2 regions of the Vibrio sp. JZG120 genome follow, and region 1 is predicted to be linked to the other one. Evidence: predicted binding sites of a transcription regulator. Region 1 holds the regulator's gene; the other holds the start of a gene.
The links. Region 1 encodes PurR, which represses purine synthesis genes. Its sites were predicted from a motif close to TNANGNAAACGTTTNCNTNA; they were not measured.

Region 1 (16,519 bases):
AGGCTACCTTGTTGAATACGGTGAGTTCAAAGTCAAAGGCTATGATGGTCCAGTTGTTGAATGTGACAAATGTGGCTCAGATATGGTGCTTAAGAACGGTCGCTTTGGTAAATACATGGACTGTACGAGTGAAACGTGTAAGAACACTCGTAAGATTCTGAAGAATGGCGAAGTCGCGCCACCGAAAGAAGATCCTGTTCATTTCCCCGAGTTACCATGTGAAAACTCAGATGCGTATTTCGTACTTCGTGATGGTGCTTCAGGTCTATTTATGGCGGCAAGCAACTTCCCGAAATCGCGCGAGACACGTGCTCCTTTGGTTGCTGAACTGGCACGTTTTGAAGAGCGTTTACCTGAGAAGTTCAAATACCTAGCGACCGCACCGCAAGAAGATCCTGATGGTCGTCCTGCAGTTGTACGCTTTAGTCGCAAAACAAAAGAGAACTACGTTCGTTCGGAAGAGAACGGCAAACCATCTGGTTGGACAGCGCTCTTTGTTGAAGGTAAGTGGGAAGTCACAGATAAGCGTAAAAAAGCGAAAGCATAAAAATGCACCATTAAGGTAATGTAAAAAGGCAGCGATATCGCTGCCTTTTTTGCGTAGGGGCCGACAGTTTTCTCCTGCGCATTCTTCCTCTAATCGACCTTTCCTCACTTTAACAAGCACCATTGTCGCTAGAAAACACCAGAGTCACGATTTATTAGTAGTGAACGTATTTTTTATGTAAAAAACATTCGTCGTAACTTTCATTTTGCGTTCATATATTTGTTATATATTAAGCTCAAAAAGTCGGTGGTGTAGTGAATCCGTTCGTAAATTGTTTTCATAATGTAATCGTTTGCTTTTGCATGTGTGATCTAGATATCGTCTTGAGTAAGCAAGAACTGTATGGAACACAGAATGGCGTATTAAAAATTGTAATTTAGAACCTGCTTAGATAATTTATTACAAAAATTAGTGCAACTGTGTGCATTTTGCGTCGAAAAATAAGAAAAGAGTGGACGTTGCATACTGGAAGTGCCGTAGCTTTTTTATCGTGTTGTAAGAGTTCAAAGAAACTCCTGATACGGTTACTAAATGTATTCGCTTGACTCCCCGAGTATGACTCATTCAAGCGAGTACCAAATCCAAGCTATAACGATATGGAGAACAACAAATGGCTGGTGTTTTGGGAATGATTCTTGCTGGCGGTGAAGGCTCTCGTTTGAGACCTTTAACAGAATCTCGTAGTAAACCTTCGGTACCGTTTGGTGGTAGCTATCGATTGATCGATTTTGCTCTAAACAATTTTGTAAATGCGGATTTAATGCGCATTTACGTCCTCACCCAATTTAAATCTCAATCTTTGTTCCATCATTTAAAAAAGGGCTGGAACATTAATGGCATCACTGACCGCTTTATCGATCCTATTCCTGCTCAAATGCGCACTGGTAAGCGTTGGTACGAAGGAACGGCAGACGCGATCTATCAAAATCTCCGTTTTATGGAACTAGAGGAACCGGATCAAGTTTGTATTTTTGGCTCTGACCATATCTATAAGATGGATATCAAACAAATGCTGAACTTCCATTCAGAAAAGCAGGCTTCTCTGACGGTATCTGCATTGCGTATGCCACTAAAAGAGGCGTCGCAATTTGGGGTTATCGAAGTGGACAGTGAAGGTCGCATGATAGGCTTTGAAGAGAAACCAGCAAACCCGAAGTCGATTCCTGGCGATCCTGATTACGCTTTAGTTTCAATGGGTAACTACGTTTTTGAAGCTCAGGTGTTATTCTCTGAGTTGGTTGAAGATGCGGATAATGAAGCTTCATCACATGATTTTGGGAAGGACATTATTCCTAAGATGTTCCCTCGAGGTGACGTGTTCGTGTATGACTTCAGTACTAACAAAATCAGCGGTGAAAGAGAAGAGGTGTACTGGCGTGACGTGGGAACCATTGATGCGTACTGGGAAGCGCACATGGATCTGCTAGAAAAAGACGCACCGTTTTCACTATATAACCGTAAATGGCCGCTGCATACTTATTATCCTCCACTGCCGCCAGCGACATTTACAGACTCTGATAATGGCCGTGTTCAGATCATCGACAGTTTGGTATGTAATGGCAGTTACGTCAGAGGCTCAAGAATAGAAAAGTCGGTGCTTGGGTTCCGCAGTAATATTGCATCTGCTTGCGATATCAGCGAATGTATCCTTCTTGGTGACGTGAAAATTGGCGAAGGCTGTGTTTTACGTCGTGTGATTGTCGATAAGGATGCCGATATTGCTCCTGGTACTCAGATTGGTGTGAATCTTCAAGAAGATAAAAAACACTTCCACGTGTCTGAGGAGGGCATTGTTGTTATTCCGAAAGGAGCTCGAGTTGGCTACTAACAACTTATCTATTCTGTTTGTAGCTTCTGAGGTTGAAGGTCTCATTAAAAGTGGTGGCTTGGCAGACGTTGCCAAGGCACTACCGGAAGCCCTTCAAAACCTACAGCAAGACGTAAGAATTACCATCCCTGCGTACAGCAGTATTGATAAACTCGCTGACGCAGAAGTTGTATTAGAAACAGAACTAACATCATGGCCGCATACGGAGTATCGAGTTCTGCGGCTCATGCTAGGTCAAAATCCTGTTTATCTGATTGATTGTCAGCCGTATTTCAATCGACCATCGATGTATGCGGAGAACAACCAAGCGTATACCGATAACGGTGAGCGCTTTGCGTTTTTTAGTGCGGCATGTTTAGACATGTTGCCGAAGCTTGCTTTTCAGCCGGATATCATACACGCGAACGATTGGCACACTGGTCTTGTTCCATTTTTGCTCAAGCACAGGTATAGCAATGATCCGTTTTTTGCTCATACTAAAAGCGTCATTTCAATTCACAATGCGGTCTTTAAAGGCGTATTTAGTTATGAAGACGTGCAGTGCTTGCCAGAGTTTCATTGTCGAAACGTTCCCGATGCTGCGGTGAGTGCAACGCATATTACGATGCTCAAAGCTGGTGTAATGAATGCAGATAAGATAAACGCGGTCAGCCCTACGTACGCAGAGGAACTCAAAACAGAGCTTGGCAGTCATGGAATGGCTTGGGAGTTTCAGCAACGCGCGCAGGACTTAGTTGGTATTTTGAACGGTTGTGATTACAGTGCTTGGAACCCGGAAACGGATACTTACTTGCCAGTTAATTACTGCGCTGACCAACAAAGTATGACGCAAGGCAAGAAAGCGTGTAAACAAGCATTACAACTGCGGCTAAATTTGCCTGAAAAAGATGTAGCCATGTTCGGTATGGTTTGTCGGTTGACCCAGCAAAAAGGTGTGCATTACTTGTTGCCTGCTTTGGCCGATTTTTTGAAGCACGATGTTCAACTAGTTGTCGTTGGGACCGGAGACCCTGTACTAGCCGCTCAGCTAGAAGAGGTTGCTGCACAGTTTTCTAGTAAATTTGTCTTCGTAGAAGCTTATGATAATGAACTTGCGCATATCGTTGAAGCGGGTTCTGATTTCTTTCTGATGCCTTCTGAGTTTGAACCATGTGGTTTAAACCAAATCTATAGTATGGCTTATGGGACATTGCCGATAGTACGTGGTGTCGGTGGTCTAAAAGACAGCGTCAACGATTATGATGTGAACCCTTCTGAAGCGACGGGGTTTGTTTTTTTCGAACCGACACCGCAGGCATTGTTGTTAACGATGCTAAGGGCACTGTTGCTCTATGCTCAAAACGAACCTGAAGTGAATAAAGTACAGTTGCACGCGATGCAACAAGATTTTTGTTGGCAAAAGGCCGCAGAAGCTTATTTGCAACTTTACAATTCGGCGTTAAATTGACTTAAAATTGTAACGAAAGGCACCGAATAAGGTGCCTTTATTATCTTGAGTAAGGGGAGTGTGGTAGGATGGCTTTTTACTCAATAGCACGACCTTTTTGATACTTGAATATGACCCAGCCGCTACTTTTTCATAAAACCTATTTGCACCCTACTAGTCATGAGTGGGTTGTATTTGTGCATGGTGCTGGCGGTAGCTCTTCTATCTGGTTCAAGCAAATCAAAGCTTACAAGCAACACTTTAACTTATTGCTGATCGATTTAAGAGGTCATGGAAAGTCAAATCAGTTACTTAAAGAGCTCATTGCCAGCCGTTATACCTTTACGGAAGTCACCCAAGATATTTTGAAAGTATTGGACCATTTAAAGATCCAATCCGCTCATTTTGTCGGTATGTCGCTTGGTACCATTATTGTTCGAAACCTTGCTGAATTATCAGCAGAGCGCGTGCGTTCAATGGTGCTCGGTGGCGCTGTCACAAGGCTCAATACTCGTTCTCAAATATTGGTTAAATTAGGTAATTTTTGTAAGCACATTCTGCCGTACATGTGGCTCTACAAACTTTTTGCGTACATTGTTATGCCACAGAGAAGCCAGCGAGAGTCTCGCCATCTTTTTATTCGTGAGGCCAAGAAGCTTTGCCAAAAAGAATTTAAACGTTGGTTTATTCTTGCTGCTGATGTAAATCCTTTAATGAAGTATTTTAAAGATCGAGAGTTACCCATTCCCACACTCTATTTAATGGGCGACAGAGATTACATGTTTATTAAGCCTGTTAAAGAAATGGTTGCGGCGCATAAGCTTAGTGTTTTACGAGAGATCCCCAACTGTGGTCATGTTTGTAATGTTGAGCGCCCTGAAGATTTCAATCAACATTCCATCGAATTTATTAAGCAGCAAATGGTTTCTGCTTAGCGCTGAATAAATCGATTGAGTAGGAGTAGGGGAGTTATTAAGGCTCCCCTATTTGATGTCCACATTGCCAACAAGCACCAAACTGCCCCTCGTTTACCTCATGGCACTTCGGGCACTGCCAATCTTGATACTCATTTCCATCGGATTGTTTGCGGTAGGCTTGTACTATTCCTTCTGCTTTTACTTGTTGTTTGGCGTCAAAAAGCCAGACATAAGGATCGGTATCATCACTAAACGGCAGCTCTCCTTTTAAACCGAAAATACCTTCTCCGCGGACTTCACAGTAGACTTGCTCGGTTTTCAATAATTCGCACACGATATGCGCTTCTGCTGGGTTTTTAGCAATGAATATTTTCATTAAACACGTCCACTTACTAATTATGAGTTTTGCTGACTCGGTGTTGGCCTTACTTTATTCATAACCCATTTAGTGATGATTGGAAACAGCCCCAGTAACGCAAAAGAGGCCAATACCGCAGGTGAAATAATGCCTGACAGGCTTTCAATTGTTGCTAACTGAGTACCGGCGTTTAAGTAAACTGCAGTGCCTGGCAACATACCTACTTGGCTAGTAAGGTAAAATCGACCTACAGACATTGGCGTTAAGCCCATCAACAAGTTGATAAGAAAGAAAGGGAATACCGGAATGAGACGCAAGGAAAATAGATAAAATGCACCGTCTTTTTCGACACCTTGATTAATTGCGATTAACTTATTGCCAAACTTGTTTTGTACCCAGTCACGCAGCAAATATCGGCTGCTTAAAAATGCTAGTGTTGCACCCATAGTACTGGCGAAAGAAACCAGTAATAAGCTCGTCCAAAAACCAAATAGAGCCGCACCAAGTAATGTAACCACAGCTGCCCCAGGAATAGAAAAAGCGGTAATTGCAATGTAGGCAAAAAAGTAAATAGCTGCCGAAAAAACAAAGTTCTGATCGATGTATGTGGTCAGCGCTTCTTGTTGTGCTTTTGCATTTTCCAACGTTAAATACTGACTAAAGTTAACGCCTAAAAAGATAATGATCGCGACCAGGATTAGGCCTAATATCAGTTTCTTATTCATATTTATGATTCCAATTTGGGATATATGTAATAAGACAGAATGAAAGTCGAAAAAATTTCACAAAAAAACCGCAGATTAGACTGCGGTTTTACAAGATAGTTTTTAAGGCCGACTTTTATTGGAGGCCATTCATCAACTCATCTCGGCGAGCTTGAGGTACAACGCTCCAATGAGTACCGTTAATAGCACCTTCTAGTGCCCATAACAGCTCAATGTTGACGGTTGCAGAGTGCGTATCTCTTATCGCTTTATAAGCGTTAAGTGCACCTTCCTCTTCCAGTTTTTCTACTGACTCAATGCCTGCTTTTTTCAGCATGCGTTCAGTTGCCAGTCGTAAGTTAGGCAAATCTTTTAAGCGATTAGGCTTTGTAGTTGCTTGCTGTTCTTTTTCAAGCTTTGCCTTTTTCAACGATTGGTTAGCTACTTCGATTAAGCGTTCGCTAGACTCCCATAAATCGTTGGAAATTGCGTAGTACTTAGTAACGACTGGGAAGCCACGTTTTTTATAAACGTAAGGCTTTAGCCCTTGTTTCTCGAAGTCAGATGAAGTTTGTTGGTCTGCTCTTATATGAAGCTGATTATTTACAACTAGTGCAAACATTGTTTCATCAGCGAATAGTCCGAAGCCACCAAACATTGAGCGCGACTTGATATTACCAAGTGCCTCAAATAGCTTCATAGAGTCTTTGAGTATCGGTTTATCCATGTTTTGTTATCTCGGTGTAATTAATATTACGCCACCAAAAGTCAGGTCCGAGAGAGTAGCAAACATGCGCAAAAGCAATGTCATTACAGGGTAAAGTCATCGCTTGCACACTTGCCATCGGTAACCCCGCTACCTTCCATATAGTACTATGGTTCAGGCCGGAGGCTTTGCGTCCCACCCTTTCGAATGGTTTGCCCTGTGCGTGACAGAATGAGCATACTTCGTATATTGAATTAACATCACGTTTTACCCGTAAAAGTGTGATTCTGGTTCAATAAAAAGTGTCGACAAGCGCATATTTGTGCATATTTGAGAATAAGGCGGGATGATCTCGAGGTTGTGAGGGAGTGTGATTTACCTACATATAAAACAGAGACTTAGAGATTTTTTGTCTAACAAACCTAAGTCAGGGGAAAGTTATTTAGAGACAAAAAATAAGCGCCCTTTTAGAGCGCTTATTTGACATCGTTATATCTGGCGAATTTTAGTTCATTTTCTTCACGGTGTTTCGAATTACAAGCTCAGGTTGCATTTCGAAAATTCGCTTTTCGTGTTCTTTATCTTTGATTCGCTCAAGTAGGATCTCGAACGCATTTTTACCCACACGACGTTTAGGTTGGTGGATAGTGGTTAACGGTGGAGAGAAGTATTCCGCAAGCTCGATGTTGTCGTAGCCGATCACTGAAATATCATCAGGAACTTTGATACCGTTTTGTTGTAGGCGGCTCATTAGGCCCAGAGCCATTGTGTCGTTAAAACAGAATACCGCTGTCGGACGTTTGTCCATTGCTGTAATTTTATCTGCGACTAATACGGCCGTATCACATTCAAAGTTACCTTCAAGGATCCAATCTTCATTTACAGCTAGGTTTGCTTCGCTCATCGCGCGACGGAAACCTGCAATGCGCTCTTGGCAAGCAAGTTTTTCAAAATGACCGCTTAGACAAGCAATATCAGTATGGCCATTGTCGATCAGATGTTTGGTTGCGATGTAGCCACCTTCTTCTGAGTTATCCATGATCTTGTCCGCTTGTGAGCTTTCTGGACCCCAATCCATGACCACTTTAGGAATGTCGGCATGACGGTCAAGCATCTCTTTAAGCTCTTCGGTTAAGTCAGAACACATCACTAGGATGCCATCAACACGTTTTTCAGCCAGCATACGGATGTAATCGCGTTGTTTTTCGTAAATCCCACCCGTATTACACAGAATCAGAGTGTAGCCTTGGCGGTAACAGTAGCTCTCAACCCCGTCAATCACTTCTGAGAAGAATAGGTTGGTTGACTGCGTTACTAACATGCCAATAGTACGAGTTGAGTTGCACTTTAGGCTGCGTGCAACCGCACTTGGCGCGTAATTCAACTCGTCCACGGCTTTCATTACTTTTTCTTGCGTTGCTTCTGCAACGAAACGCGTTTTATTGATAACGTGCGAAACTGTCGTAGTGGAAACGCCGGCTAAGCGAGCAACGTCTTTTATAGTGGCCATAAATGGTGTCCTGTATCGAGCTACTGAAATATGTCGTGTTGGATGTACCTGATGCTCTAATGGTTTTACACCCAGCAATCTAAGGTTGGCGCTAAGTGTTTCGGCAGCGGTTGGTCCAAGTACGACAAAAGGGTACGTAGCAGCATCGGTCGATGAATTTTATCTTTTTTCTATCTGATGAGAAATTGCCATCAACCTGTTAAAAAACACAAAAACCGCTATATTTCAGCGGTTTACATATAAATCATATTTAATCGTTTGCGCTCACATTTTAGCCCTATGTGGACTGACTAGCAATGTTTTCAGCAAGAGATTTGTGTATTTGAAGTCACATTTTGACTGCTAAATAACCAAGCGTCTTTGAGCTAAGTTAAGGCAAACGAATAATATACCCAACTTACTTACATTCAGTTATTTCAGGTATACAGGAAGCCCGATAGGCGGGCTCCTTAAAAAATAGGCGGCAATTATTCCCCAATAAGGTAAGCGCTGTCTAGTTTACAAAATGCAACTAATAGTTTCGCGACGCTCGAGTAGAACCCAAATTCGTCGAATTGTTTACATTTGTCTGCAAACTGAGGTAACCAAGACATCAACTGTTGCTGGATAAAGTCGTTTTGTTTAACGAAGGCTTCTTCCATGTGTTTTTCTTGCTCAAGTTCGTTTGAGCGGATAATCATGTTGCCGAGAAAGTCGAGTTCAACGGCTAAGTGGTCCGCAGGCTCTTTTAGATTTTCATCTACTTGAACGCCAAATTCTGCCATCAACTTTTCCATTTCCTCGGCTGGCTTGTCATTCAGCAAACCTGATTCACCGATGTACATCGATGCGTAAGGAAGAGCGCCATATTTTTCTGTCTTCAAAAACAGTTCACAAAAGTCAGCAGCAAGCTCCAATTGAGCGTCTTCACGATCTTGCAATCGGTTTAGCGCATCAACGAGGCTATCAACGGCTGGTTTCAGCGACTCATTTTCACCTAAACCTGCTAGAAAACTGCGAATTTCAACACTGTGGTAGGCTTCCAGTTCTTTCTCTGTTAGCTCTTTTGCGAACAAGCTCGAAAACCACCAGTAAATTTCAGCGCGTTTTTCATTAAAAGCTTTCACTTCTTGCATTTTGGGCTCCTGAATGATGCTTCAAGTTGTGCATCACAAAGTCAATTAGGGATATCCCCTAAGTGTAATCAATTAAAATGAATAGCAGTAACTATAATTATTATGTTTTATGGTCAAAAATTAACGTTTATTAATAGCGATGGGTAAGCTTGTTTTGAATCAATAAAAACGCTAAATCTTGCTTTTTAATGTATCTATGACTAGAAATGTTACTAGTTATGAATAGAATACGTCTTGGATAATAAGAAGACAGAAAAGTGGTGTAAATGAGCTATCACGTATTAGTCGTAGAAGATGATGTTGTAACTCGTAGTAAGCTTGCGGGATATTTCCAAAATGAGGGTTACCAAGTCAGCGAAGCAGAGAGTGGCGCAGAAATGCGTGAGGTCCTGCAAGCGGGTGATGTAGACCTAATCATGCTGGATATCAACCTGCCGGGTGAAGACGGCCTGATGCTTACTCGTGAATTACGTAGCCAATCGGATATTGGTATCATATTAGTAACAGGACGCACGGATAGCATTGATAAAATCGTAGGCCTAGAAATGGGCGCTGACGATTATGTGACAAAACCTTTTGAACTGAGGGAGTTGTTGGTTCGCGTTAAAAACTTGCTGTGGCGTATTTCAGCAGCGCGTAGCGGTAGCGCGAAAGCGAACGAAACCAGTGAAGAACATATTGTACGTTTTGGAGAGTGGACATTCGACATTCAACGTCGTGCGCTGAGCCGTAACGGCGAACCCGTAAAATTGACCAAAGCAGAATACGAACTTTTGGTGGCGTTATCGTCTTACCCTAACCAGGTGTTAAGTCGCGAGCGTATTTTGAATATGATCAGCCACCGAGTTGATGCTCCCAATGATCGTACTATTGATGTTCTTATTCGACGTATGCGCGCAAAAATGGAGTTTGATCCAAAGAACCCACAAATTTTTGTGACGGTGCACGGCGAAGGCTATATGTTTGCTGGTGATTAAACTGAACAAACCTAAGTCTTAAAAAGAAAAAGGAGAGCTTCGGCTCTCCTTTTTTGTGGTTTCAATATAGTACTACTTTGCTTCAACCATTGGTGTTTGGCCGACAGTATCACGCAACCTTTGCCAAATGCTGCCCAAGTACTCATGCCAATAAAGCTCTGTTTGTTCTAAGTAACGCGCTTTAGGTGAGTATTTATCCCAAGGTTGACTGATTTCGCTAATAGCTAAGAAGTTGGTCGGGGCTGGGATTGGTTTAATGCCTGCTGCGTTGAACTCATACAATGCACGGCTCATGTGGCTTGCTGAAGTGACTAACACAATCTCCTTTTGTTGAACGAATGCAGCCGCTTGACGCGCCTCTTCCCACGTATCTTTCGCATCTTCTAATAAAATGATATCGGATTTCGCGACTCCCAACGCAAGGGCAACGTTCGCCATCATTCTCGCATGGCTAATTTCAGAACCGCCAGCATAGCCAGACAAAATTAATTTAGCACCTGGATACATTCTTAAAATACGAATGCCTTCAGTTAAGCGCATTAATGCTGCACGGCTTAACTGCGAGGTGGGTGGAATTTCGTCATCGATAACATGACCATTCCCTAAAACCATCACGTAGTCGATGGTGCCAGAAACTGGCAAAAAGGCTTTATGCTCTCGCTCTAATGGCATAAGAAGCTTGGTTGAAACAGGTTGGAAGGCAACAAGAAAAATGCCAACAAAAGAGAATAGAACAACGAAGCAGCCAGTTTTACGTTTTGTGGTAAAACTAATGAGAGCAAGACCCAACAAGCCTATCAGCAGCAATGCCGGAAGTGGCATAAGCAAGGCTGACACTACTTTTTTCAGCTCAAACATACATAAATAGTCCGAAAAAACATCAATTGATAATAAAAATGAGGGTACCCCTCTTTATTCCTGCTTTCCTTGTGCCAGAATAGCGGCACAATCCGTTATGATAACTCAGCAGAAGTGACAGAAGACCGCAATTTCGACGATATCGCCCACAAATTTGCAAAAAATATTTACGGCTCCGACAAAGGGGAGATCCGCCAAATCATTGTGTGGGAAGATTTTCTACAGATTCTAAGTGAATTAGATGCTGACCAGCAACCCCTAGAGGTGTTGGATGCTGGTGGTGGTTTGGCACAAATGTCGCAAAAGCTTGCTAAGCTCGGACATCGAATCGCTTTATGTGATCTATCTTCGGAAATGCTGCAGTTGGCTAAGCAGGATATTGAAAAAAACGGTTTGCTTGAGCAGTATCGCCTGATTCATTCGCCTGTCCAATCCATTGGTGAGCATATGGGTGAACAGGTGGATCTTGTTATGTTTCACGCCGTCATGGAGTGGTTGGTCGATCCTAAGGCCGCACTTGAAACGGTACTAGAACAAGTAAAGCCGGGAGGCATTGCATCAGTGATGTTCTATAACCACCATGGTTTAGTCTATAAAAACGTGGTTTGTGGCAACATTCCTCATATATTAGACGGCATGCCCCACCGAAAAAGATTTAAACTACAGCCGCAAAAAGGCTTAAAACCTGAAGAAGTCTACCAATGGATAGAAGATTCAGGCTTTAGTATTTGTGGCAAATCTGGTATCCGCTCATTTAGTGATTACATAGGTAATATGCAATACATGGGCGATTACGAGTTTGAAGATGTGTTGGCGCTAGAAAAACAACTTTGTCGACAAGAGCCATACCTCTCATTAGGCCGCTACATTCATGTGTGGGCTAAAAAGAACGATAAACAGGAATAACAATGAGTGAGATGACTCTCAATGCTGCAGAGCAACCAATCGATGAGTTGGTTGGCTGGGTTAAGCAGCACGATTTCTCGTTGAACCTGACCACAGAGCGATTGGCATTCTTAATAGCCATTGCCGTACTGAGTAATGAAAGGTTCGATGAAGAATTGGGTGAAGGTGAATTGCATGATGCGTTTGCCATCGTCACTCGATTATTTGATGAGACTGGCGAAGCATCCGCTTTTCGTGCTAACAACGCCATCAACGAGATGGTAAAGCAGCGCCTTATTAGCCGTTTTGTCAGTGAGATTACTGATGGAGCGAGCATTTACCGCTTGTCGCCTTTAGCGATAGGAATTACCGATTACTACGTGCGTCATCGTGAGTTCTCGAAACTGCGCCTTTCTATTCAACTGTCTATGGTGGCAGATGAAATGGCGAAAGCGATTGAGGCAGCACAAAAAGGTGGCACACCGGGCCACTGGAAGAAAAACGTATACGGAGTTTTAAAATATTCTGTAGGCGAAATCTTCGATCAAATCGATCTTAACCAACGTGTGATGGATGAGCAGCAGCAATCTGTAAAACAACAAATTGCCGATCTGCTAAATAAAGACTGGCGCGAAGCGATCAACAACTGTGAAGCGCTCCTATCAGAAACATCAAGCACGTTGCGTGAACTTCAAGATACGCTGCAAGCCGCCAGTGATGAACTGCAAACTCAGATCCTAGATATTCAAGAAATTGTGTACGGCGATCCTGAGCTAGAGTTCATCGAAGAAGCGTTGTTTGGTCTGCAAATGAAGCTGGATCGAATCACAAGCTGGGGCCAGCAAGCGATCGACCTTTGGATTGGTTACGACCGACATGTGCACAAGTTCATCCGTACTGCAATTGATATGGATAAGAACCGTGCGTTTAGCTCGCGTCTACGTCAATCCGTCAAAGATTACTTCGATGCGCCTTGGTATCTGACTTATGCAGATGCGGAAAGGCTTTCTGACCTTCGTGATGAGGCCCTAGTCCTGCGTGATGACGAGGTAACGGGTCAAGTTCCGATGGAAGTAGAATACGAAGAGTTTCAACAAGTCAATGATGAGTTGTCTGAACGAATTGGTGACATGCTAAAAGCGCATAAAGATCAAGGCACGCCAATCGACTTGAGTGTGGTATTGCGAGATTACCTTGCACAGCATCCTTACACTCATCATTTTGATTTAGCTCGCATTATCGTTGATCAAGCCGTACGTCTGGGGTATTCAGAATCGGATTACCAAGCGATTCAACCGGACTGGAAAGCAATCAACGAATTTGGGGCAAAGGTACAAGCGAATGTCATCGACCGATACTAATGAATACATGTCAGAGAATCTGGCAAAAGCAATTTCTAACCCTCTGTTCCCAGCGCTAGACAGCATGCTACGAGCTGGGCGTCATATCTCAAGTGAAGATCTGGACAACCACGCGTTGCTGTCGGATTTCGAACTTGAGCTTTCTTCTTTCTACCAACGCTACAACACCGAATTGGTGAAAGCGCCAGAAGGTTTCTTCTACCTTCGTCCACGTTCAACTTCTTTGATTGGCCGCAGTGTGCTTTCTGAGCTGGATATGCTGGTGGGTAAGGTACTGTGTTTCCTTTACCTAAGCCCAGAGCGTCTTGCGCACGAAGGCATCTTCACTAACCAAGAGTTGTACGACGAGCTACTTGCTCTGGCTGATGAAAACAAGCTGATGAAGCTAGTGACGAACCGTGCTACCGGTTCTGACCTTGATAAAGAAAAGCTGTTTGAAAAAGTACGTACGTCACTTCGTCGTCTACGTCGCCTAGGCATGATCATCAACATCGGTGAGACTGGTAAATTCAGCATCAGTGAAGCTGTATTCCGCTTTGGTGCCGATGTACGTATTGGCGATGATATGCGTGAAGCGCAGCTACGTCTGATCCGTGATGGTGAAGCGGTAGTGCACACCAAAGAGCCAAGCCAAGGCAGCCTATTGTCTGAAGAAGAACAAGACGACCAAGCCCAAGAAGAAACAACAGAAGAGGGTGAAGCATGAGCATGATTGAACGCGGTAAATACCAATCGCTGACCATGGTCAACTGGAACGGCTTCTTTGCCCGTACTTTTGACATCGATGGTCTGGTCACCACGCTATCAGGTGGTAACGGTGCAGGTAAATCAACCACAATGGCGGCGTTCATCACCGCATTGATTCCTGACCAAACGCTACTGCACTTCCGTAACACAACCGAAGCGGGCAGCAGCCAATCGTCTCGCGACAAAGGTTTGTACGGTAAGCTACAACCGGGCGCGTGTTACGCGGCACTGGACGTGGTGAACTCACGTAACCAACGCCTATTGTTTGCAGTAAAACTGCAGCAAGTTGCGGGTCGTGATAAGAAAGTAGACATCAAACCGTTTGTTATTCAAGGCCTTCCAAGCCATATAAAACCAACAGATATTTTGGTTGAAAGCGTATCTGCGACTCAAGCTCGTGTACGTCAAATCAACGAAGTAAAAGAATCGATCGCGGAATTTGAAGGTGTTCAATTCAAAGCCTTCTCTTCTATTGTTGATTACCACGCACAAATGTTTGAATTCGGTGTGATTCCGAAGAAATTGCGTAACTCTGGTGACCGCTCTAAATTCTACCGCTTGATCGAAGCATCGCTTTACGGTGGTATTTCAAGTGCGATTACGCGCTCGCTACGTGACTACCTTCTGCCACAAAACGGCGGCGTGAAGAAAGCGTTCCAAGATATGGAATCGGCGCTGCGTGAAAACCGCATGACGCTAGAAGCGATCAAAACTACGCAAGCAGACCGTGACTTGTTCAAACACTTGATTACAGAGTCGACCAACTACGTGGCAGCGGACTATATGCGCCATGCCAACGAGCGTCGTAAAAAACTAGAACAGACACTGTCTTTGCGTTCAGAGTTATTTGGTTCTCGCGAGACCTTGATTGAGCAAAACAACCTGCTTAACCGCGTTCAAGAAGAGCTGGAACTGCTGATCGAATCAGAATCTTCTTTAGAGCAAGACTACCAAGCGGCTTCGGATCACTTGCAACTGGTGCAAAACGCGCTGCGTCAGCAAGAGAAGATCGAACGTTACCAAGAAGATCTTGAAGAGCTGAGCGAGCGTCTTGAAGAACAAATGATGGTAGTGGAAGAAGCGCAAGAACGCGTGATGATGGCTGAAGAGCAAGCGACCGTTGCAGAAGAAGAGGTGGACAGCCTTAAGACGCAACTTGCTGATTACCAGCAAGCTCTTGACGTTCAGCAAACTCGCGCGCTTCAATACCAACAAGCCGTTCAAGCGTTGGAGAAAGCGAAGCAGCTACTTGGTGATGACAGCCTAACGGCAGAATCCGCACAAGCGTTAGTGGCGGAGCTGAAAAACAAAGAGACAGAAAATACCAATACGTTGTTGTCTGTGAAACATAAGCTCGATATGTCATCAGCTGCGGCAGAGCAGTTTGATACTGCATTGAAGCTTGTACAGAGCATCGTTGGCCCTGTTGAGCGCAAAGAAGCCTCTAAGCGCGCAAAATTGGCAATCGCTAAAGCTCGAGAATCACAGCAAATTGCACAAAACGAACAGCAATGGCGAGCGCAGCATCGCGATCTTGAGCGTAGCCTCAATCAGCAACGTCAAGCGCGTGAACTGGTTGCTGAATACAAAAAGCAATATCACGTCGAGCTAACCGATGAAGTTACGTTTGAACAAGAACGTGAACGTCATGCGATGCAAATCGAATCACTAGAGATAGCTCAAGAAGAAGTTCGTGATCAGCGTGGTGAACAGCGCCGTCTAGAGCAAAACGCGACGGCAGAAATCAGTAAGCTTGAAGCGATAGCGCCAGCTTGGATTGCGGCGAACGATGCACTAGAGAAATTACGTGAGCAGAGCGGGACAGACCTTGAAGATCGTCATGCGGTAATGAACCACATGCAGGTCGTTCTTGAGCAAGAAAGGGCGCTGTCCTTAGCTAAAGATAAGCTTGCTGAGCGCCGTAGCCAGCTAGACGCTGAGATTGAACGTCTTGCTTCTCCTGGTGGTTCAAACGACCCTCGCCTGAAAGGTTTGGCTGATACTTTAGGCGGTGTATTACTGTCTGAGATCTACGATGACATCACGATTGATGACGCGCCTTACTTCAGTGCGATGTACGGTCCGGCTCGTCACGCTATCGTTGTTTCTGACCTGTCAGGTATCGAAGAGAAACTGGTAGAGCTAGACGACTGTCCAGAAGACTTGTACATCATTGAAGGTGACATCGATGCCTTTGATGACAGCTCGTTCGATGCAGAAGAGTTAGAGGGCGCGGTTTGTGTTCGCATGAACGATCGCCAAATGCGTTACTCTCGCTTGCCTGAGATCCCATTGTTTGGTCGTGCAGCACGTGAGCAGCGTCTAGAGTTGCTGCGTAACGAACGAGAAGAAGTGGTAGAGAAGCACGCAAAAGCGGCGTTTGACTCTCAGAAAATGCAGCGTTTGTACCAAGCATTTAACCAATTTGTGTCTAACCACATTCAAGTGGCTTTTGACGCTGATCCAGAACAAGCACTGGCAACCATTCGTGATAAGCGTAACCAAATTGCTCGCGTGCTGGCGGATCTGGATGCAAAAGAGCAGCAGCAACGCTCTCAGCTTCAAACTAGTAAGCAAGCA
Region 2 (16,519 bases), 270 kb from region 1:
TTTACGACGGATTCTTCTCTCCGGCCGATCGCGCAGCCATGGATATCATTCGAGAAACCGACCCGAACAATCTTGCCGCATTGGACATTGAATTTGATGACAAGCGCATTAAACCTCTATTGTTCCGCTATCGTGCGCGTAACTTCCCAGGCACATTAGACGAGCAAGAACAGAGACGCTGGGCATTACACTGTCGAGAAGTGTTTGAAAGCCAAATTGAAGAGTACATGCTGAATTTAGAAAACTTAGTTCACGAACATGAAAGTGACGAAAAGAAGATTGCGATATTAAAATCCGTGTACCGTTATGTAGAGAGCTTAGCTTCTTAACTCCTCCTAATACAAGCGCACCTTATGGTGTGCTTGTTGTTTATATACTGTCAAAATGATTAAAGAACGATTCTTACAACTGATCCAACTGCTCATTTCAATCTTCCTCATCATGGGGGCACTTGGCATCGGAATTACCATTCAAAAGTTCACTGGCGTTTCCGTCCCAGGAAGTGTCATCGGTATGCTCGTACTGTTTTTCTCTATGACTCTTGGGCTTGTAAAGGTCGATTGGGTCAAACCGGGCGCCACGCTATTAATCCGCTACATGATTTTGTTGTTCGTTCCTATTAGCGTGGGATTAATGCAACATTTCGATATGCTACTCGCTAATGCCCTCCCTATCATTGCTAGCGCAGTTGGAGGCTCACTCATTGTACTAGTCAGCCTCGCTTGGCTGCTGGACTACTTGCTAAAGGAGAAGCACTGATATGTGGTTAGTTGTTACCATTGCGGTTTTTCTTGTCGCGCGCCAAATCGCAATCAAAGTGAATAATCCTCTAGCAAATCCTTTGCTGATCAGTATTGCAGTGCTCATTCCTTTGCTTACTTACTTAAATGTACCGTTTGAAACGTATTATGCGGATAACGAAGGGATCAGTTTTTTACTTCAACCAGCCGTAGTTGCTCTGGCTTACCCGTTATATGAACAACTACCACAAATTAAAGCAAACTGGCGAATCATCACTTTTGCTTGCACAGTAGGCAGTGTGATGTCGATGATGACAACCACCTTGATCGCAGTCGCTTTCAAAGCGGATATCAGTTTAATCGCAAGTCTAGTGGGTAAATCCGTCACTACGCCAATAGCAATGGAAATTTCGAGTCACCTCGGTGGTGAAGCTGCCGTTGCGGCGATCTTGGTTCTGATTGTTGGTTTATTGGGCGCGATTTTGGCATACCCAATTTACAACTTAATTGGAATTAAACACCCGATTGCACGTGGCCTAACAATGGGTACCGTGTCTCATGCCTTAGGCACCGCGACATGTGCAGAGAAACAGCCCATTGATGCCGCGTTCTCATCACTCGCATTGGTTTTATGCGGCATCATCACTTCTATTTTGGCTCCAAGCTTTTTTGCTTTGGCTGTCTGGCTATATCAATAGTTAAGCGCTCTCGGTCTGCCCTCCTTCCGGCAGGCCGTGGCCTTCCCGTTTCTTCCTTATCCCTTCCAAAACTCTGTATTACCTCATCTAACAACCCGTTCTAGTAATATCGTTAAGGCACTCTGACGAGATACACACTAATAACTTCAACATTCAGTGCAATATTACTGACTCAACGTTGCTTAGATATCTAGGAATAACGTTGTGTGGACATGTAGGCATCGTAATTAACATATCCCAGCGTCTTGGTTATATGAATATATACTGATATGGTTAATTGTGAGACGGAGATAACGCTTCACGTCAGTGCAATCGAATACATGTGTGAGCTCACTCTAATTATGTAACAGAATTATCAATTGCATTATTTATCGTGATCTAACGCACGGAACATTTCTATCCTTCACATAGAATAACTGTCCATGCAATAACAAGGATTCAACATGAAAAGTCGCATTGAACAGGCGCTAGCAGGCGCTCCAGAAGCACTTTCCAAACAACTTGCTCCTATCATCCAAGCTGATGATTTTGATGCTACGCTTTCAGTTCAACAGTTTGAGCAGTTGCTTTCAGCTACCGGTCTATCAGATAAAGAGCTTCGTGTTGCTCTACTTCCTTTTGCCGCAGCATATTCCTATGCTCCTCTTTCTGAATTTTATGTCGGTGCTATCGTTCGTGGTCTCTCAGGTCGCCTTTACTTCGGTGCCAACATGGAATTCTTTGGTGTTCAGTTAGGTCAAACAGTTCACGCTGAGCAGTCTGCAATTAGCCACGCTTGGATGAAAGGTGAACGTGGTATTAAAGATATCACTATTAACTTCAGCCCATGTGGTCACTGCCGTCAGTTCATGAACGAGTTATCTACCGCAAACGAGCTTAAAATTCAGCTCCCAGAACGCGAAGAAAAGTCGCTGCATGAATACCTACCTGAAGCCTTTGGACCAAACGATCTCGGTATCGAATCCGGCTTAATGGCAGAAGTAAAGCATCAGTTCTCATGCGATGATGAAGACACTCTAATTCAAAGCGCTGTTGAAGCGATGAACATGAGCCACTCACCATATACTAACAACCTGAGTGGCTTAGCATTAGAAATGGCTAGCGGCCGTGTATTCCAAGGGGCTTATGCGGAAAATGCGGCGTTTAACCCTAGCTTGCCGCCGTTACAAGTTGCGCTGATCCAAGTACTACTTGCGGGTGAAACTTTCGACAATATCAAAGCCGCTGCTCTGGTAGAAAACTCAGAAGGCAAGATCAGTCATTTGGCTGATACGCAATCAACGTTAGAAGCGTTGAATCCAGATATTCCACTTAGTTTTGTCAACGTATAAGCGACAACTTCAGTATAAAAAGCTCTACGGCATGTAGAGCTTTTTTATTGCCTAAAAACCAAAAGCAAACGTTTGCTTTGTCATAAAACTTCAGTATGATCTCCTGCAATTTCTGTCTCACCACTCTATTTTGTAAGGGAACACTATGTTTGGCACTGCAACCAGCGCAAATGCTACCCGTGTATTACTTTTAGGCTCTGGCGAACTCGGTAAAGAAGTCGCAATTGAATGTCAGAGACTTGGTTTAGAAGTGATTGCTTGTGATCGCTATGCTAATGCTCCAGCGATGCAAGTTGCTCACCGTAGTTACGTCATCGATATGTTAGATGGAAGCGCCTTAGAAGAAGTTATTACAAAGGAACAACCTACTTACGTCGTACCTGAAATCGAAGCTATCGCAACCGACAAACTGGTAGAGCTTGAAGAAAAAGGGCTGAATGTTGTTCCAACCGCTAAGGCAACCAAGCTAACAATGAATCGTGAAGGTATCCGACGTTTGGCTGCAGAAGAACTAGAACTGACGACATCACCTTATCGTTTTGCAGATACTTTTGAAGACTTCAAAGCCGCGGTTGAGCATGTAGGCATCCCGTGCGTAGTAAAGCCAGTTATGAGTTCTTCAGGTAAAGGGCAAAGTGTCATCAAGACCGAAGACGACGTAGCAAAAGCATGGGATTACGCACAGGAAGGCGGACGTACGGGGGCAGGTCGCGTGATCGTGGAAGGTTTTATCGACTTCGATTACGAAATCACTTTATTGACCGTCAGAGCCGTTGACGGTGTTCACTTCTGTGCTCCAATTGGCCATCGTCAGGAAGATGGCGACTACCGCGAATCATGGCAACCGCAAGCCATGTCAGAAAACGCAGTAAAAGCAGCAGAATACACGGCAGAGAAAGTAGTCAACGCACTCGGTGGCTACGGCATCTTTGGTGTAGAGTTATTTGTTAAAGGCGATAAGGTCATTTTCAATGAGGTCTCTCCTCGCCCACACGATACAGGCATGGTCACTATGATTTCTCAGGAAATGTCAGAGTTTGCTCTCCACGTACGTGCATTTACCGGAATGCCGATTAATAATATCGTACAATATGGCCCATCTGCGTCGGCCGTTATTCTTGGTCAAGGGACTTCCACAAACATTCGCTTTGACAACCTAACCAAAGCCTTAGCTCAACCTCAAACGCAAGTTCGTCTATTCGGCAAGCCAGAAATCGATGGTCGCCGTCGTTTAGGTGTTGTCCTTACGCGACGAAAAACCACCGAAGAAGCCGTTCAAGATGCTGTTGAAAGTGCATCAAAAGTGAATATCACATATTAAACGAGCTCCGCTCCTACAAAAAATAGCGCAGCTCAAATTGCTGCGCTATTTCGTTTTCCAAACCGAGGAAAACCTATTCACTCTCGATTAAGTACACTTCTTCAGAGAAGCGACTTAAGCCTTTTTTCGCAATTTTAGGATGGTTTTCATCAGCTTCATCTACGTTCAAACAGGTAACTTTGTAACCTGAAAATAACTGCTCAATCTCTTCAACTGGCACGCTAAATGGAGGCCCCGCCATCTCTTCTTGAGGATAGTTGAGTGTAACAAGCAAAATACGACCGCCTGGATTCAAAAGTTGCTTGAGACGCTCTACATACTCCTCTCGCATATCTTGCGGTAAAGCAACCAACGCGGCGCGATCATAAATGATATCGGCTTGAGATACTGGTGCAGTGAAAAAGTCCCCAGTATAAATAGAGAGCTCATCAAATTGATAAAGCTCGTGCATACCATTAACAGGCGTCACGGTTGGCGTATAAAAATGTTCAGCAAAAAAGGCACGAACAGCGATATGGCTCAGCTCAACACCTTCAACTGAATCATGCTTCATCGCTAACCAAATCAAGTCTTCTGACTTTCCACACAAAGGCACTAACACTTTGTCTTCACGCTTTGGGTTTGTGTGTTGCCAATATGCAGGTAATAGCGGGTTTACATCTTCCAAGTGAAATCCGATTTGATTACTGGCCCATTTATTATGCCAAAACTCTTGGTCTCTCATTTTACTTTCTACTTGTCGGCTGATTTTCATTTTGAGAAGTAAGACTAACGATTTTTTTCAATTTGTCTATGCCGTTCATCTTTGGTTAATACAGCGGTGATAGGATGTAAACGTTCTTATAGGAACCACGCCTTTATCTGATAAACAGAATAAAGAAAAGAGAAATGGTGATCTAACGCACGATTCCACTTCAAGACAAAACTGAAACCTTGGAATCTTTCGTAATGACCCCATTAATAAGTTAGTACCTGATTTGCCGAACTTAGCGACCTTTATGTTCCCTATTTTCTAAGTACAAGCAAGTTAAGGAGAGTGAATGAGCTTATTTCTTCGTACTACAGCATTGATGCTTTTGGTACTTAGCCGTGCACCGGCATTTGCCGCACTTCCAATTACCCCAGCGCCGAGTGGCGATCAAAATCGTTCAACAAGTCAAAACGAAGTTTGTTCGAAACTCTTTAAACATAGCCTTAGCGGCTTGTATGGTATTCAGTCAATCGACGCAACTCCAACTCAGCCATACACTGACTTCGACATTCTTTACAGCAAAGCTCACCAAGCACAATTTGAGCTTGAAACTATCTGTAAAAGTACCGCACTTCTTAATGATGCTCAGCCATACTTCGCAGGCGTAAAGTCCAAACAACGAGCAGAAGAAAAAATAGCTTTGGAGTTAGATGGAAAAGTCGAACGCATTACTGACCTAGCCCGTGCCACGATTGTTGCTGAAGACGTCGCGAGCTTAGTCTCCATTTATGAAACCTTAGAGCGTGAAACAACAATTGTTAAAGTAAAAAATCGCTTCAAAAAACCTGGTCCTTCAGGCTATAGAGACTTGAACTTACTCGTTCGTTTACCAAAGACAAATCTAGTTGCCGAAGTTCAACTGCACTTAAAAGCCATCGCAGATGTGAAAAGCGGTCCTGAACACGACCTATACGAAAAAATCCAGAAACTAGAACGCCAAGCGATGATGGAGAAACGCGAACTAAGCGAACTAGAACTCGCTTCTATTCGCAACATGCGTGCACAGTCTAAAAACTTGTACCAACAAGCATGGCAACCATACTTAACAACGCACCTAGAAGCAGCGTAACCCATATCATTAAGATATACTCAAAAACAGAAAAACCACCGCATTGCGGTGGTTTTCGTTTATATGCGACACAAGTTTTACGCAAAAAAAAGACCACGCCTTAGCGTGATCCATTTATTCGGCTTACTGTACTTTCTTCAGGTTTTCTACACGAGCTTTTAACTTCTGACCCGGGCGAAAAGTCACTACACGTCGAGCAGTAATTGGAATATCTTCACCGGTTTTCGGGTTACGACCAGGTCGTTCATTCTTGTCACGAAGATCAAAGTTACCAAAACCTGACAGTTTTACCTGTTCGCCACTTTCCAGTGCCTTACGAATCTCTTCAAAGAACACTTCCACCGTTTCCTTGGCGTCCCGCTTACTAAATCCTAATTTATCAAACAGGTTTTCTGCCAGTTCGGCTTTTGTGAGCGCCATAAAACTTTCCTCAAAGCTATGTTAAACAATGCTACGTTAGTGTAGCGCCAGAGCAGTTTTACCCTACCAATTCAACAACATATCGGGGTTACATCAGGAAGTGTATGACAAGCTTATGATTTTCGCCAACTTTTTTCTTGGCGAACAAAAGGAATAGCACTATGTAAATTATTGTTAAACGCCAACATTTTGATATTTTTGTTTTTGTTTTCTCTTTAATAGGAAAAACATCCAGCTGATAAAACTAAAAGTAGTTTAAATATCAACATTAATCACTATTTAATAAAAATATCAGAGATTGGTTATTTAACAGACACTTGACATAGAACTTGTCGTAAATTCAGTGATTTGTATGTAACTCGATACGTAACAATTGAACTAAATGGTATGACCACCTGGCTTTGCAACTGTGCTTAGAAAGCTTGATTAAACCCACGCTTCTCACTGTTCAGCGATGACGCAATATATAAAGGTTGATAATGTGGTTCTTCGTGTATCTCCACATTAGCTCCTTACACTTCATCTAGGCGACCATGATTAATCAAATCATAAATATTCTTTTCCCTGTTTTTGCTCTTGTCGGCGTCGGCTATTTGGTAGGTCGTTACATCAAGCCTGACTTTCGTCCAATCAACCGCATTAACATTGAGGTTTTCACACCTGCGCTGGTGTTTTCTTCGCTCGTTAACATGCCGTTAGACTCGAATCAGGGACCACTCCTTTTTGCAGCAATTGTCGCGGTTTTGGTTCCCGCACTACTCATGATCCCAGTATGTCGATTGACGTCACTGTCGTTTAAAACCTGGGCACCACCACATATGTTTCGCAATAGCGGAAACCTTGCTATTCCTTTGTTTACCTATACGTTTGGAGAAATTGCGCTATCCTCAGCAGTACTGCTATTTGTCGTGTCAGCATGCTTGCACATTAGTTTAGGTGTAATGCTACTTAGTAATGGCAACCCTTTTAAGCAAATAGTCAAGATGCCAATCTTTTTAGCTGCGTCGTTGGCTCTGTTTCTCAACGTGTCAAATGTGGGTGTATGGGCACCTTTATACGAAGCGACTGCTCTACTTGGCCAAGCGGCAGTACCCGTGATGCTTTTATCCCTGGGGGCGCAAATGTGTCATTTAAGAGTGGACGGTTTAAAGGTTGGTGTATTGTGTACCGTGCAGTCGCTTGCAACTGGGGCGGTTGCATTTGCACTTATTTATTGGTTAATTCCCCTTCCAACGATGCAATTGCAAATGATGGTACTCTTCACAATGCTGCCACCAGCCGTCATGAATTACCTATTTGCGGAAAGGCTGAATATAGAGCCCATGAAAGTGGCGTCAATGGTACTATTTGGCAACTTTTTCAGTATTCTTACGCTGCCACTTCTGCTTAGCTATACCCTCTCACTCGCTGCCTAGCTGCCAATAAGCTAACGTTAGCGTCTGTTGGCTGAAAAACGATATATGCCAAATCTCGATTAAGCGTTACCTCAAGTTTGGTCCAGATTTTTGAGGTTGTAGCAGGTGACGTAAACGGCCTAGTACGTGAATCACAATAAGATAATGCTCAACATAAAAAAACCCTGCCGATTTGACAGGGTTTTTAGTTTCTTAAGAGAGATAGTTCGTCTAACGCTTAGTCACGTAGAGCAGCACCAAACTTCTCAGAAACGTGAGCAACGATAGCGTCTACCGCACCTGCGATGTCTGCATCTTCAAGCGTGCGCTCAACTGATTGTAGAGTCAAAGCGATTGCTAGGCTCTTCTTACCGTCTTCAACGCCTTTACCTACGTACACGTCGAACAGCTTCGCATCTTTAAGGAACTCGCCACCTTGCTCTAAACAAGCATTAACGATGTCACCAGATGCTACCGCTTCGTCCACAACTACTGCGATGTCACGACGGTTTGATGGGAATTTAGAAAGCTGAACAGCTTCTGGGATCACTTTACTGTTGATTGCAGACCATTCGATTTCGAATACGATAGTACGACCGTTTAGACCGAACTTACGCTCAAGCTCAGGGTGAACGGTACCGATCACCCCCACTTCTTTACCATCTACGATGATTGCCGCAGATTGACCTGGGTGAAGTGCTGGGTTAGCTTTTTTGCTTTCAGGTGACAGTGCAGCGAAAGAGTACGCTTTTTCGTTAGCAGACAGTTCTAGAACTGCTTCTAGATCGCCCTTAAGGTCGAAGAAATCAACGGTGTTAGTTTCGATATCCCAGTGCTCTTCACCACGAGTACCAGCAATAACACCTGCAAGCATAGGCTCTTGGCGCATGCCGTTTTCTGCAGATTCACATGGGATGAAACGTAGGCCGTATTCGAATAGACGAACGCGTGGCTGTTGACGTTTCTGGTTGTGAACAACCGTGTTCAGCAGCCCTTGGATAAGACCAAGACGCATTGCTGACATGTCTGCTGAAATTGGGTTTGGAAGCACTAGAGGCTCAACACCAGGTACAACTAGCTTTTGTTGCTCAGGCTCAACGAAGCTGTATGTAATTGCTTCGTGGTAACCACGGTCAACAAGAAGATCACGAACGCGTTTCAGTGGAAGATCCGCTTCAACGTGGTTGTGCATCTTAAGTGCTGCGGCTGGGTGTTGGTTAGGAATGTTGTCGTAACCGTAAATACGGCCAACTTCTTCAATCAGATCTTGCTCTATAGCGATATCGAAACGCCATGTTGGCGCTACTGCCAACCAACCTTCTTCAGAAGCTTCAACAGTCAAACCTAGACGCTCTAGGATTTCTACTACGTCAGCATCAGCGATGTGGTGACCTAGTAGGTTGTCTAGTTTAGTGCGACGTAGAGCAACTTTGTTTGGCTTAGGTAGGTCTGCTTCAGACTCTACTGCAACAACAGGTGCTACTTCACCGCCACAGATTTCAACAAGAAGCTGAGTTGCACGCTCCATTGCGCTCACTTGTAGTGCGTAATCCACACCACGCTCGAAACGCATTGAAGAATCAGTGTGAAGACCATAGCTACGAGCGCGACCGCGGATATGGTCAGGTGCAAAGAATGCACACTCTAGTAGAACGTCTTTAGTCTCAGTTGTTACACCAGACTCTTCACCACCAAAGATACCTGCGATTGCAAGTGCTTTGTTGTGGTCTGCTACTACTAGTGTATCTGCGTTTAGTTCTGCTTCGCTGCCGTCAAGAAGTGTTAGCTTCTCACCTTGCTCAGCCATACGAACTACGATGCCGCCGTCGATCTTCGCTAGATCGAATGCGTGCATTGGTTGGCCTTGCTCTAGAAGCACGTAGTTAGTGATGTCTACTACAGGGTCGATCGAGCGAATACCACAACGACGCAGTTTCTCTTGCATCCATAGTGGTGTTTCAGCTTGAACGTTTACGTTCTTAACTACACGACCTAGGTAACGAGGACACGCAGCAGGAGCTTTCACTTCAATAGACACTTTATCGTCGATTGAAGGGGCAACTGCTTCTACTGATGGCTCAGTCACGTCAGCACGGTTTAGTACGCCAACTTCACGAGCTAGACCACGAATGCTGAAACAGTCAGCGCGGTTTGCTGTTAGATCTACGTCTACCGTTACGTCATCTAGACCTAGGAATTCACGGAAATCAGTACCGATTACTGCGTCTTCTGCTAGTTCCATGATGCCGTCTGACTCAACATCAATGCCTAGTTCAGTGAACGAACAAAGCATGCCGTGAGATGGCTGGCCACGTAGTTTCGCTTTTTTGATTTTGAAATCGCCTGGAAGAACAGCACCAACTGTTGCTACCGCTACTTTCAGACCTTGGCGACAGTTAGGTGCACCACAAACGATGTCTAGAAGCTCTTCTTCGCCTACATCTACTTTAGTAACGCGAAGTTTGTCTGCGTCTGGGTGTTGACCACATTCAACAACGTGACCCACTTTAACGCCAGTGAAAGAACCCGCTACAGGAAGAACGTCGTCTACCTCTAGGCCGGCCATTGTAATTTGATGAGTGAGTTCGTCAGTAGTAACCGCTGGGTTTACCCACTCACGAAGCCATGATTCGCTGAATTTCATGTTGATGAACCCTCTGGATTACTTGAACTGTTTTAGGAAACGAAGATCGTTTTCGAAGAACGCACGTAGATCGTTCACGCCGTAACGAAGCATCGTTAGACGCTCAACACCCATACCGAATGCGAAACCAGAGTATTTTTCAGGATCGATGCCTACACTACGTAGTACGTTCGGGTGAACCATACCGCAGCCTAGTACTTCTAACCATTTACCGTTTTTGCCTTTCACGTCTACTTCAGCTGAAGGTTCAGTGAATGGGAAGTAAGATGGACGGAAACGTACTTCTACTTCTTCTTCGAAGAAGTTACATAGGAAATCGTGCAGGATGCCTTTCAACTGTGCAAAATTTACGTTCTCATCAACCAGCATGCCTTCCACCTGGTGGAACATTGGCGTGTGTGTTTGGTCGTAGTCGTTACGGTATACACGGCCTGGTGCGATGAAACGGAATGGTGGTTTGCCATTTTCCATCGTACGGATCTGTACGCCTGACGTGTGAGTACGAAGCATTAAATCTGGGTTGAAGAAGAAAGTATCGTGATCAGTACGAGCAGGGTGGTCAGCGGCAATATTTAGCGCATCAAAGTTGTGGAATGCATCTTCGATCTCTGGGCCAGCTTCGGTGTTAAAACCAAGTTCGCCAAAGAACTTCTCAATACGCTCTACAGTACGAGTTACTGGGTGTAAACCACCGTTCTCAATACGACGACCTGGTAATGTCACGTCAATTGTTTCAGCGGCTAGTTTCGCTTCAAGCTCTGCACGTTGTAGTGCGTCTTTACGAGCTGCGATAGCTTGCTGAACGACGCCTTTCGCTTTGTTGATCTCTTGACCAGCTTCACGGCGTTCTTCTGGTGGTAGTTTGCCTAGGCTTTGAAGTTGAGCAGTTAGCTCACCTTTTTTACCCAGATACTGAACACGCACTTCATCAAGTGCGACTAGCGATTCGGCAGCTTCAATTGCAGTGCTCGCGCTAGCAATGATCTCTTCTAGATGTTGCATCGTTTCCTCATCTACCTGTTGGTAGTGTCCATAAGGGAGTGATTGGTTTTTTGATAGCTGTACATAGTAGCCAAACCGGGCACCAATGCCAAATTGAATTACGAAAAGAAGAGGTTATTGAATAAAAAGAGCACAAAAACGTCAAAAATGTCATCTTTCATTAATCTGACGTTAAGTTGTGCCCTTTTGTTTTAGAAATAGTATTGAATAGATAGCTCGATAAAATCGTCATCTCGGGCGAAATAGAGCAAATCGTTTGGCGTTTCATTTTTGAACAACCAAGCATCAATTTGCCACTTAAAGTTATTCGATATTCGGCTCGAGGCTTCTAACTTGGCATTGTAAACATCGGCGTTATCTAAATCCTTTGTGATTCCAGTCAACACTTCCGTTCCGTCCTCGTCGTTGAGCGCCCAACGAATGCCAGCAAACACATCATTTTGACCGATAGTTTGTGCGTTATTCCCACGACTGTCGTAGAGGTACTCACCAATCACACCCACATCCCAAACCGTGTCAAATGCGCCAACGAAGGTGTACTCAAATCCCATCACAAGACCAACATGATTATCAGCACTATCTCGATAAACACTTTCCAGTTTCCATAACCAATCGCCAACGATTCCTTGTACATCGAGACCGACATGACTCATCAGAGCGTAGTAAGGCTTTAATTCCCCGTACTCAAAACGAAAGTAAGGATCCCGGTTTGTTCCATATAAATAGCTCAGGCCTACGTCCCAATCGCCAAGCATTTTCGAATATCGAAAAGCCACATCTACCTGCTTTTCTTCTCTGCTTGATTCATAGATAGCATCATCTGAGACAACAGGTTCGGTTCGTAAACGACCGTCAGTACCCGCAAACGTTCGTTCCCTAAAGTAAGGTAATAACATTGCGTGGACGGTGCCCCAATCTTTGAATGAGGTAAAATGCAACATCGGCTGACCGAGCTTATCTTCACCATCGACGGCTTCAATGGCGTCTGTCTGGTTTACTACATCAACCAAATGGGCGGATTCCGTCACTCCCCAAAAGACCTTACTAATCCCAACTCGAAGCTCATAATCATCCCAATAAGTCAGATAAAGCGCCTCTCTTATGTCTCCATGACTTCGCTCATCGTCTAGACTATCCAAACGATAGAAAGGTGTGAGGGTAAAGCTCGCATCACCATTTTGCATCTCCCAGTAAAATTCTGGCTGCAAAACCAATGACGTTTGCGCTTTTCTCTGACCCTGAGAGCCCGTTTCAAAAAACTGACGATGCTCAATATTGACTTGTCCTGCAAGCTCAACGGCGGCAAGAGGCATCGAGTAAAGAGAGGTTGCTGCGCTAAGCAACAACCCAACATTTGATCGCTTCATTTCTCCTCCACTACCTCACTCGCTTTAACACATTCTTATGAAAATCATTGTCTTCGAGCCCAGTGTTAAAGCGCATTTCACTTGTTGTTAGCTCAGTGCTTTTTCCTGTTTGATGATTTGTCATCGCCATGGTGTGCGCTCGCCAATATTGGTTGAGGTACTGCTTGTAATCTGAGAAAGAAAGCGTTTTTAACAACGACCCTTTGCGATCGTAAAACTCAACTTTCAGGGGGCGATAATGCGCTTTATCTAACCACACCGTTTGCTTGGTATAACCTGAATTTTTGTCGGTCGGGATTTGCTCTATGACGAAAACATCTTGCCCATTTATGGTGTCATCTTTTAAGTAATTGAAACGATATTTTTCGATCTCAAAAGAACTGAGATCCTCATACGCAAATTCACTGCCCATAAAAGGGCCTGATTTGTTACGCGAGGAAATACGTTTCACACGCTTCAGTGCTGGAAGGTAAAGCCACTGGTCATCGGCACCCACTGTATGAGAGTGGTTGAGAAACGCGGTGCCTTTCACATCTCTTGGTTCATCAAATATTGTGAGTCCTTTGTCACCATCGTCCTCAACTTCGAGTGATTGGAGGCGCATTAAACGTGTGCTACTTTCTCCTTGTGCGTTCCGCAGAATCATTTTCATGGTAGCAACAGAATCCCCCCACCCTTCATCACGGGCTTTGCGCTCTTGAGCAATTTCTAATCCTTTCGCTTCATCCGCTAACACCGCATGACTCATAAAAAGCGAGACAGAAAGTGCAGATACTTTTAAGGCATTTTTTAGTAAATTCATGTTCAATCCTTTGATTCGTTATGACTGAGTAACAGCCGTGGTTTGAGAGTCAGTTGATTTAAGCTTGTTTCGGCGGTCCACCTCGTCGTAGACGCCTTTGTCAAACAACATCAGTAGAGTCGGTAGAAAGATGAAATCCACAACAAGAGCAATGAAGATAACAATGGCACTCAACTGTCCCATATCGGCATTTAAGCGGAAGCTCGACATCGCCAGAACGGAGAAACCAGCAACAAGCACGACAGTCGTAATCCAAAGCGCGCGCCCCACGGTGCGAAAAGCGTAACGAACCGCTTGTTCCGCGCTATGGCCATCTTTACGAGCGTGTTGGTATTTAGAGAGAAAATGAACGGCATCATCAACCACAACGCCAAGCGTCAACGTCACAACAACAGACAACCCCAAATTAATTTCACCAGAAACCAGCGCCCAAATACCAAAACCAATAAGCGCAGGGGCGATATTCGGGACCAGGCTGATTAAACCGAGCTTGAACGAGCGTAAGGCAAAGATCAGTAATGCCGAAATTAAGACCAGAGTGATAGGCAAGGTTGACAGCATGCTAGCCATATTCGTTTCGCCAATATGCGCAAACATCAGTGATGGACTAGAAGCAACAACATCATACTGAGGCGCGTTTTCGTTAAACCATTGGTAAATACGATTTTCCAAATCAACAAGCTCGACGCTGCCCAAGTTCTCCACGGTGAGAACCATCTTGATTGACGACTTATCAACATTGATTTGGTTGTTCAAATCTAAGCCATACGGTAGTGACATTTCATAAAGCAGCAGATATTGAGCAGCTAATTCTCTGTCTTGAGGGAGCGAGTAATAAGCCTGATCATCTCCATGCATGTTCTTGTTTAAGCGCTTATAAACATCGCTCAAGGTCGCAACATGGTCCGTTTCTGGCTGCAACCTTAGCCAGTCAGTAAATTTACCCACGGTATTGAGAAAATTAGGATCCGCAATACCCTGCGATTCGTTAGTTTTTATCGCGATACTGATGTTCGCCATGCCACTGATTCGCTCTTCCATAAAATCAGCCGCTCGACGAAATTCATTGCTATGACCAAAGTACTCGACGGATTCATCGTTGACTTTGTTCAGCGGAATCAAACTCGCACTCGCGACAATAACAAGCACAGACAACGGCAATAACGCATGTCGCTTTGACACCACGAAATCCCCTAAGTGATCCATAAAGTGCTTTCTTTCATCAGCAGTGTCTGACTTCACCCTAACAGGAAGGATATGAAGTAACGCCGGAAGTAATGTGATGGAAAGGAAACAAGCAATCATGACGCCAAGGGCTGATAGGTTGCCGAAATCTCTCAGGATTGGAGAATCCGACATATTCATCATTAAAAAGCCGATCGCGGTGGTAATGGAGGTAATCAGGATGGGCATGAAATTGAGCGCAATACTTCGCTCAATAGAATGGGCTTTACTAAAGCCGTTTTGCATAGACTGACGCATCGTCGCTATAATATGTACACAGTCGGCGACGGCAAGCGTCATCACCAAGGTAGGCACATTAACTGTCGCCGTGCTTAAGAACATACCAGCCCATCCTGATAATCCCATTGTCACCATAACTGAGCCGATAATAACGATGAGTGTCGCGATGACGCTAAGCAATGAGCGCAACATGAGAGTCAGGAAAACCAATATCACTAGTAGCATGGTCGGCACTAGCGTCGCGCTGTCATCTTGAGCTGCGGTCATAAACGCGTAGTTCATTGCAATAATACCGGCTTTGTGGAACTCAGTGTCCGGGTACACTTGCTGATAACGCTCAATCATTCCGTTTATGTAGGCAACCACTTCTTGTACTTCAGCGGTTTTATCGACCTCAGGGAGTTGGACCGTAATATTCACGACCGTGACATCCCCTTTTTCGGAAATCAGTGAACTTTTCAAAACCGGCTCACTCAAAGCAATACTTTTGACTTTCTCGATTCGCTGAGGCGTCAATTCATATTCGCTATACAGTAAATCTTCGACAAGAAGATCATCTTCAAACGCTTCGGTATGCTGGTAGTTGGCAAGGGAATCAACACGGGTGGAGTATGGGACTTGCCACGCCTCGTCAGTGATCTGCTGAATAAGAGATAAGGTGTTAGGAGTAAAAACAGTGCCACTTTTTGGCGCTATGACCAAAGCAAGACTGTCAGATTTTGCAAAGGTAGTCTGAATTTCATCAAACGCAAGTAACTGCTCATTTGTTCCATCAAAAAATATGTCGTAATCCCCTCTAAAGTAAAGATTTTTTCCTCCAATAGTTGCTATAACAATCAATAAAACGGTAGCAAGCACAACCAACACACTGTAATTCGTTGGTAGCTTGACCCAGCTCATTCGGGCTTGTTGTTGAACGTTGTGATGTGGCATCACACTCTCCTTTTGTGACGTTTCGTCAAATTTAAAAACTAAAAAAAACAGCGAATGCTGTGATAACCAGATAACTTCAACATATAAAAATCAGATCGAATTTATTTGGTTATATAAGTTAGTTTTTGAGTAACTTCCTATACTTCTCGAGATCGGTAACTTGAGTACCAATTTCTAATTTTTTGACGATTCGTCACAATGGTGTAATAAAAAAGCCAACTAAAATATTAGATGGCCTCTATAACGATTAGCGATTCACAGACTCTAAATAAGCAAGCTCTTCGCTGAACAATTCCTGTTCCACTCGACGCCACGTTTTACGGTAATCCCACTCTGTCGATAAAGGTGACCACCCTAAACCATCAAGTAACATATTCGCGTTATGCAGTACTGAGAATGGATCTTGAATTCGCTGAATACATCGACTGTTCGATGCATTTTGCGCTAGAGCGTTTGAACCGAAGGCAATAGACCAGTTAGCAAATACGATGGCATCAGAACCAATTGCGGGAGAGAACTTAAGGTCTCCACATTCCACCGCATTATTCACCAACGCATCAGCACCATCTATTACTTGTTCTTC

Region 2: a site for PurR is predicted at 2,830-2,849, ahead of purT (formate-dependent phosphoribosylglycinamide formyltransferase). Genes of this name have one in related genera too.

What each region holds. Positions count from the first base shown of each region.
Region 1 is NZ_JBSRRK010000004.1:578,007-594,525, reverse strand. Features, by position in the region: gene topA (type I DNA topoisomerase) at 1-547, shown strand, start outside; gene glgC (glucose-1-phosphate adenylyltransferase) at 1,158-2,375, shown strand; gene glgA (glycogen synthase GlgA) at 2,365-3,822, shown strand; gene ACWPOD_RS11095 (alpha/beta fold hydrolase) at 3,933-4,736, shown strand; gene ACWPOD_RS11090 (hypothetical protein) at 4,774-5,094, opposite strand; gene ACWPOD_RS11085 (TVP38/TMEM64 family protein) at 5,115-5,801, opposite strand; gene ACWPOD_RS11080 (TfoX/Sxy family DNA transformation protein) at 5,917-6,507, opposite strand; cyclic di-GMP riboswitch class I at 6,624-6,713, opposite strand; gene purR (HTH-type transcriptional repressor PurR) at 6,992-7,996, opposite strand; gene torD (molecular chaperone TorD) at 8,464-9,111, opposite strand; gene torR (two-component system response regulator TorR) at 9,378-10,088, shown strand; gene elyC (envelope biogenesis factor ElyC) at 10,161-10,946, opposite strand; gene cmoM (tRNA uridine 5-oxyacetic acid(34) methyltransferase CmoM) at 11,061-11,852, shown strand; gene mukF (chromosome partition protein MukF) at 11,855-13,192, shown strand; gene mukE (chromosome partition protein MukE) at 13,173-13,898, shown strand; gene mukB (chromosome partition protein MukB) at 13,901-16,519, shown strand, end outside.
Region 2 is NZ_JBSRRK010000004.1:311,666-328,184, forward strand. Features, by position in the region: gene sbcB (exodeoxyribonuclease I) at 1-329, shown strand, start outside; gene ACWPOD_RS09865 (CidA/LrgA family protein) at 385-759, shown strand; gene ACWPOD_RS09870 (LrgB family protein) at 761-1,438, shown strand; gene cdd (cytidine deaminase) at 1,882-2,769, shown strand; gene purT (formate-dependent phosphoribosylglycinamide formyltransferase) at 2,915-4,090, shown strand; gene ACWPOD_RS09885 (thiopurine S-methyltransferase) at 4,164-4,814, opposite strand; gene ACWPOD_RS09890 (RelA/SpoT domain-containing protein) at 5,131-5,910, shown strand; gene ihfA (integration host factor subunit alpha) at 6,034-6,330, opposite strand; gene ACWPOD_RS09900 (AEC family transporter) at 6,864-7,745, shown strand; gene pheT (phenylalanine--tRNA ligase subunit beta) at 7,963-10,368, opposite strand; gene pheS (phenylalanine--tRNA ligase subunit alpha) at 10,387-11,370, opposite strand; gene ACWPOD_RS09915 (hypothetical protein) at 11,562-12,737, opposite strand; gene ACWPOD_RS09920 (outer membrane lipoprotein-sorting protein) at 12,748-13,539, opposite strand; gene ACWPOD_RS09925 (efflux RND transporter permease subunit) at 13,558-15,936, opposite strand; gene ACWPOD_RS09930 (TetR/AcrR family transcriptional regulator) at 16,184-16,519, opposite strand, start outside.